2 regions of the Sphingomonas sanguinis genome follow, and region 2 is predicted to be linked to the other one. Evidence: riboswitches for the same ligand, from Rfam matches in the RefSeq annotation. Region 2 holds a riboswitch; the other holds the start of a gene.
The links. Region 2 has a riboswitch for thiamine pyrophosphate ahead of KV697_RS13910 (TonB-dependent receptor). Riboswitches for the same ligand answer to the same signal wherever they lie in the genome.

Region 1 (3,415 bases), 680 kb from region 2:
GGGCAAGCCCAGATGCTCCTTGGGCGTGACGTAGCAGAGCATCGCCGTGCCGTACCAACCGATCATCGCCGCACCGATGCCGCTGGTGATATGGTCGTACCCCGGCGCGATATCGGTCGTTAGCGGCCCGAGCGTGTAGAAGGGCGCCTCGCCGCACGCCTCCAGCTGCTTGTCCATATTCTGCTTGATCTTGTGCATCGGCACATGGCCGGGGCCCTCGATCATGACCTGCACGTCCTGCGCCCAGGCCCGCTTGGTCAGCTCGCCCAGCGTGTAGAGTTCGGCGAACTGCGCCTCGTCATTGGCGTCGGCGATCGCGCCGGGGCGCAGGCCGTCGCCCAGCGAATAGGCGATGTCGTACGCCTTCATGATCTCGGTGATCTCGTCGAAGCGTTCATAGAGGAACGACTCCTTGTGATGCGCCAGGCACCATTTCGCCATGATCGAGCCGCCGCGCGACACGATGCCGGTGACGCGCTTCGCGGTCAGCGGGATGTAGGGCAGGCGCACGCCCGCATGAATGGTGAAATAGTCGACGCCCTGCTCGGCCTGTTCGATCAGCGTGTCGCGGAATATCTCCCAGGTCAGCTCCTCGGCGATGCCGCCGACCTTTTCCAGCGCCTGATAGATGGGGACGGTGCCGATCGGCACGGGCGAATTGCGGATGATCCATTCGCGCGTGTCGTGGATGTTGCGGCCCGTCGACAGGTCCATGACCGTGTCCGCGCCCCAGCGGATCGACCAGACCAGCTTGTCGACCTCGGAGGCGACGTTGCTGGCGACCGCCGAATTGCCGATATTGGCGTTGATCTTGACCAGGAAGTTGCGGCCGATCGCCATCGGCTCGGATTCGGGGTGGTTGATGTTGTTGGGGATGATCGCCCGGCCGCGCGCCACTTCGTCGCGGACGAATTCGGGCGTGACGTAATCGGGGATGCTCGCGCCGAAGCTCTCGCCGTCGCGGACATATTCGCGCAGCATCTCGCGGCCCAGATTCTCGCGGGTCGCGACATATTCCATCTCGGGCGTGATGATGCCTTGGCGGGCATAGTGCATCTGGCTGACGTTCATGCCTGCACGCGCGCGCAGCGGACGGTTCAGCCCGGTGCGCGGGAATTGCGGCACGCCGCCCGAACGGTCGGGGCCGAGCTGGCCATTATCCTCGGGGCGGATTTCGCGGCCGTCATAAGCCTCGACATCGCCGCGCCCCTCGATCCAGTTGCGGCGGATCTGGGGCAGGCCCGCCATGATGTCGATGCGCGCGGTCGGGTCGGTATAGGGGCCGCTGGTGTCGTACACGCGCAAGGGCGGTTCGCCCGAGGACGGGTCGAGATGGATTTCGCGCATCGCGACGTTCAGCGGGCCGACGTGAATCTTCTTCGAGCCACGAATGGGGCCGGTGGTCACGCCGATTTCGGCCTTTGCGGGGATATCTGCCATAGTCGTCCACTCCATGCGGAGGAAACGGACCATGAGAGATGGGGCCGCTCCCTCCCTACGCCGGTGTCAGCCGGATCAGGTTCAGCGGGTCAGGGGCTCTTGCCCCCCTCTCAAGCGCAGGCCAGCGCTCCCCCGGGGATGGACCCTGCATAAGCGGTTTCACGGCGGATAAGAAGCGGTTTCGCGCCGGGGGGAGAGGCACGCACGCCCGAACGCCGCGACCCGCCCACAAAAAAGGCCCCGACCGGCCAGGGGACTAGCGACCGGTCGAGGCCCAGAGACCCTTGGGAGGGAGAAGATTATCCGCTGGCGGCGCTGGTGCGGACCGTGCCGTTCAGGCCGCTGGGGAAGAAGCCGCCGCCATTCACCGCCGCCTTGTTGAGATAGACGACGTTCAGCACCTGGCCGGGGGTGCGGACAAAGGCGATGGCGTTGGCGTCGGCGGGCACAATGTTCGCCACCTGCGCGCCGTTCACCGTCGCCACGATCCCCTGGTCGAGATCGGCCGATCCGTCCAGGCTGTCGCGCGCGTCCGAAATCTTGCCGGCATTGGTGATGAGGGCCGTGTTGCTCAGCCCCTTGCGGTACAGGGTCGTGCGGACCAGACCGGCATGATAGGCCTCCGCCGCGTGGATGCCCGCCGCCGCCTCGATGAAGGTCTTGTTGGTCAGCAGGCTGACGCCGCCCATATAGGCGGTGACGCCGACATCCTCGAACAGGAACGCGCCCAGCAGGAAGGCCTCGTCCGAGGCATAAGGGTCGAAGGTCGAACCGCTGGTGATGACGCCCGCCGCGAGCGCCGCCGCGGTGAAGGCACCGCTGGCGTCGCCCGACAGGTTGATCGAAGGCTGCGCCACCGCCGCACTGCCCAGCGCATTGCGCAGGAAGTTGACATGGGCGATCTCGTCATAGGCGATCTCGCGCGCATATTGCGCGACGATCGGGTCCTGGAACTGGACCTGGCGCGGCTGTCCGGCACCGTTGGTGGCGCTGGTGTTGATCGCGACCGAGCCTTGCGTGCCCATGCCGCCCAGCGACGACGAAGGCAGGCCGGTGCCGAACGCGGCATAGCTGTAGAATTGCGCTTCCAGATATTCGAGCTGGAGCGCGAAGTTCAGCACGTCCGCGTCCGTGACCGAACCGGTCGGGGTGGTGGTGGGCGTCGGGGTCGGCACGACGATGACGTTGTCGCCATCGTCTCCGCAGGCGCCCAGCATCGCCAGGCCGCCGACCGCACCGGCCCCTGCGGCCATGCGCATGAAACGGCGACGATCGGACCGGCGCTTGGCGGATGCCTCTTCGATGACGTCGAGAATGAAGCGTTCTTCGCTCATGATGCAAATCCTCTCCAGAGGAGGAAAAAGGGGATCAGTTCGCCACGCTGGCGCGCAGGTTTCCGTTGACGCCGGCCGGGAAGAACCCGCCCAGCGTGGCGGCCGCCTTGTTCAAGTACACGATGTTGAGCACCTGGGCGGGCGAGCGGCTGAACGCGATGCCGCTCGAATCGAGCGGCACGATGTTCGACACCAGCTGTCCGTTGATCGTGGACCGGGCGATCCCCTGGTCGAGGTCGGTCGAGCCGTCCAGGCTGTCGCGCGCGTCGGAAATCTGTCCGGCGGCGGTGATCAACGACGGTTGCGGGTTGTTGGCGTCATAGCCGCGCGCATAGAGCGTCGTGCGCACGATCGCGGCGTGATAGGCCTCGACCGCCAGAATGCCTGCCGCCGCCTGGAGGAAGGTCTTGTTGCTGATGAGCGGCGAGGCGCCCTTATAGGCGGTGACGCCGACATCCTCGAAGATATACGCGCCCAGCAGAAACGCCGTGGGCGAGCTATAGGGGTTGAAGGTATCGTTCGCGCCGACGACACCGGCCGCGCGGGCCGCTGCCGTGAACGGGCCATTGGCATCGCCCGAGATGTTGATCGCCGGTTGCGCGACCGCCGCCGTGCCCAGCGCGGTCCGCAGGAAGGCGACG
Region 2 (3,415 bases):
TCGACGCCGTAAGAGGTCTGCCCCCCGGCATTCAACGTCGAATTGACCAGCGCACCGCCATTGTCGACCACGGTCGCCAGCTGGCGGTTGCGGAATTTGTAGTGGAAGCCGGTGACGGACGCCGACAGGCTGGGGCCGATATAGCGATAGCCCAGCTCCTGCGAGAGCGAATATTCGTTCTTCAGCGCATCCGTGCCGCGCGTCGTGACGACACCGCCATAATAGCTGTCGTACAGCGTGAACTCGTTGGGCGTGCGGAAATTGGTGGTGATGTTGGCGAACAGCTGCTGCCGGTCGTCGATCGCATAATGAACGGCGGCGCGCGGCAGGGCGACGAAGCTGTCGCGGCGAACCGCGCTTTGCGGCCCCGGCAGATAGTTGCGGCCGTTGCGCAGCAGATTGACGCCCTTGAACCCGACATCGACCGTCAGGCGCGGGGTCAGCGCGATGCTGTCGGCCACGAAGACGCTCTTCGTCACGGTGACGGTGCGCTGGTTCTCATAGGCGAGCAGGCGGCCATCGGCGGTGCGGATCGCACGGGCACGATAGCCCCAGCGGTCGGCGGGACGGCCATCGGCATCGACCGAGGTATAGGTCTGCGTCACCCGGTCGGTGCCGTAATCGAACCACAGCCCGGCCGTCAGCCGGTGGATGCCCGCCTGCAAGGTCAGCTTGGCGACCTGCCCCAGGCGCATCTGGTCGCCGGTATAGTTGCCCAGCACCGTCGCCACGCCGTCCACCGCGCCGGGCAGCGCGATCGGCTCGGCCAATTCCTCATTACCCAGGAAGTTGCCGGTGGTCGCCAGCTGGGTGCCATAAGGCGAATTGCCATAGCCGAACTGGAGATAGCTGGTGCCGTCGAACGTCAGCCGGTCGTCCAGCACCAGATGCACCGGCGCCGAGGCATAGAGGTTACGGAACGGCGCGCGGTACAGGCGCCAGTAATTGGTGTCGCCCGGCGTGTAGCGCGCGTCGTAATTGAACCCGCGTCCTTCCGCCTGCCACTCGGCCAGCGTCGGGCTGGGATAGCTGGAGGAATTGGCGTCGTTATAGGACAGCGCCAGGCTGGCGCGATTGCCATTGCCCCATTCGCGCAGCAGCTTGGCGTCGATATGCTGGCGCGTGTCGAAGCCCGCGCCCCGCCAATTGTCCGCGCGGGTGTTGGAATAGGACAGGAACGCCTTCAGCCCGCTATTGCCGATCTCCCCCGTATCGCCCCGGACGAAGACACGGCGCAGATCATAAGAGCCGAGCGCGAGGTCGGCGAGGACTTGGCCCCTCGCCTTGGGATCGTCGAGGGTCAGCGACAACAGGCCACCCGCGCCGACGACGGTCGGCGCGTCGATATTGACCGATCCCGGCGACAGCGCGATCCGGCGCAGATTTTCCGGGTCGGCGAATTGCGACGGATAGGCGTAGTAATAACCGATATCGTTCTGCGGCGCCCCCTCCATCAGCACGCCGATCTCGTCCTGCCCCAGCCCGCGCAGGGTCAGGCTCGAACTGGTCGACAGGCCGTAAGGGTCGCTGGAGGCGACGGTCGCGCCGGGCAGCAGGTTGACGAGCTGAAACGCGTTCTGGGTCGGCGCCTGCTTGATGATGAAGTCGGTCGCGACCTCGCTGACCGCATTGGGTTCGGTCTGGTCGGGCAGCAGCCCTTCGGGATCGCGGTGGCCGATCACGCGAATATCGGCCGACGTGTCGGTGGTTTGCTGCGCCGACGCCGCCACGGGCCAGGCGGCCGACAGCAGCAAAGCGCCATAGCGCACCATCTTATGCTTGCGAGACATCACAACCGGCATCGTCTTTCACGTCCACTTCACGGAGGGACGACGAAAGCACCGCCACCCTCCCTACGCCGGTATGACCCGGATCAGGTTCAGCGGGTCATGGGCTGCTGCCCACCTCTCAACCGCGCGTCAGCGGCCCCCCGGGGATGGCGTCGTCTAGGCGGTTATGCGGTGGCTGCAAATGGTTATCGTGAACGAGGGAAGCCGCCCCGCCCGCCCCCGCGTCAAAAGACGAGGCGGACGGGCTTGCCGGTGTAGGTGACGGTCCGCGCGGCGGGCAGGTCGGCGATACCGCCGGGGGTGCCGGGCTTGACGACGACGATGTTCAACCGGCGCGTCGACACCATGCCGGGGAAGCTCCCCCGGCGCGTACCGATGGTCAGGGTGCGGCGGGCGTCGTCCCAGCTCAGGTCGTAGGTCGCGCGGGCGCCCTTTTCATAGGCATAGGTCTCGTTATCGTCCTCATAGACGGTGAAGCGACCGTTCGCGCCGGGATAGACGCGGATTTCGTACAGCGCGTCGGGCTTTTCGGTCGCATATTGCTGGAGCGGCCCCAGCGGCAGGATCGCGCCCGCCCGGACGTATAGCGGCATGATGTCGAGCGGCACGTCGCGCGACGTCTCGGTGCCGCCCGCCAGACGCTGGTTGGTCCAGAAATCGTACCAGTCGTTGCCCGCGGGCAGATAGGTCCGCACCGCCAACTTCGGCGCCTCGCCCGCCTTCGCAGCGGCGCGGCGCAGTTCGTCGGGAGTGCGCCAGGCGAAGCGCAGGTCGCGGTCGCCGTCGCCCTGATAATATTCGATGCGGATCGGCACGCGCTGCCCTTTGCGCAGCGTCACCTTCGCGCCGTGATAGCGCGACGCCCCGCTCTCCCAATCCTCGACCAGCTTGCGGCCATCGACGAACAGGCGGACGCCGTCATCACCCTGCAGGCCCAGCTCATATTCGCCGTCCTCCGGCGCCTCCAGCACGCCGTCCCAGCGCGCGGAGAAGTCGTTCAAGCTCTTCAGCCCCGGCGGCATCGGCTGCAGCGGCGGCTGCGGCCAACGCTTGTCGATCACCGTGTCGACGACGCGGCCAGCGGGCTTGTCGAAGTTCCGCCCCTCGAAATACTGGCCCGCCAGACCCGGCTTGCCGTCGGCCGTGAACAGCGCGGATGCGGGTACGGTGGCGGCGGGTTCCGGCTCGACATGATACATGGCGCGCGTGACCGGATGGACCAGCAGCGAGCCGCCGAACATGAAGCTGTCGTTCAGCCCATGGACCCGCGCATCGTCGGGAAAGTCCATCGCCAGCGGCCGCATCATCGTATAGCCGCCCGCCGTCACCTGCCAGCCCAGCCCATAGATATAGGGCAGCAGCCGGTAGCGCAGGTTCACCGCGTCCAGCAGCGAGCCGTACATCTGCGGGTCGAGCGACTTGAAGATATAGGGTTCGCGCTCGATGCTGGTTCCGTGGACGCGCATCAGCGGGTTGAACACCGCATATTGGAACCAGCGGGCGAACAGCTCGCGGTAAGCCGGGTTCTTCTCGCCGCCGCTATAGCCGTTGACGAAGAAGCCGCCGGTGTCCTGCGTCCAATAAGGGTTGCCGGTGACGGTCACGTTCACCCCGCCCGCGATCTG

Region 1: linked by a shared signal. The riboswitch ahead of thiC (phosphomethylpyrimidine synthase ThiC) and the one ahead of KV697_RS13910 (TonB-dependent receptor) in region 2 are both predicted to bind thiamine pyrophosphate.

Annotation. Positions count from the first base shown of each region.
Region 1 covers NZ_CP079203.1:2,281,808-2,285,222, forward strand. Annotated here, with positions in the region: gene thiC (phosphomethylpyrimidine synthase ThiC) at 1-1,440, opposite strand, end outside; TPP riboswitch at 1,489-1,579, opposite strand; gene KV697_RS10580 (ferritin-like domain-containing protein) at 1,740-2,774, opposite strand; gene KV697_RS10585 (ferritin-like domain-containing protein) at 2,809-3,415, opposite strand, start outside.
Region 2 covers NZ_CP079203.1:2,963,551-2,966,965, reverse strand. Annotated here, with positions in the region: gene KV697_RS13910 (TonB-dependent receptor) at 1-1,790, opposite strand, end outside; TPP riboswitch at 1,834-1,943, opposite strand; gene KV697_RS13905 (glycoside hydrolase family 31 protein) at 2,015-3,415, opposite strand, start outside.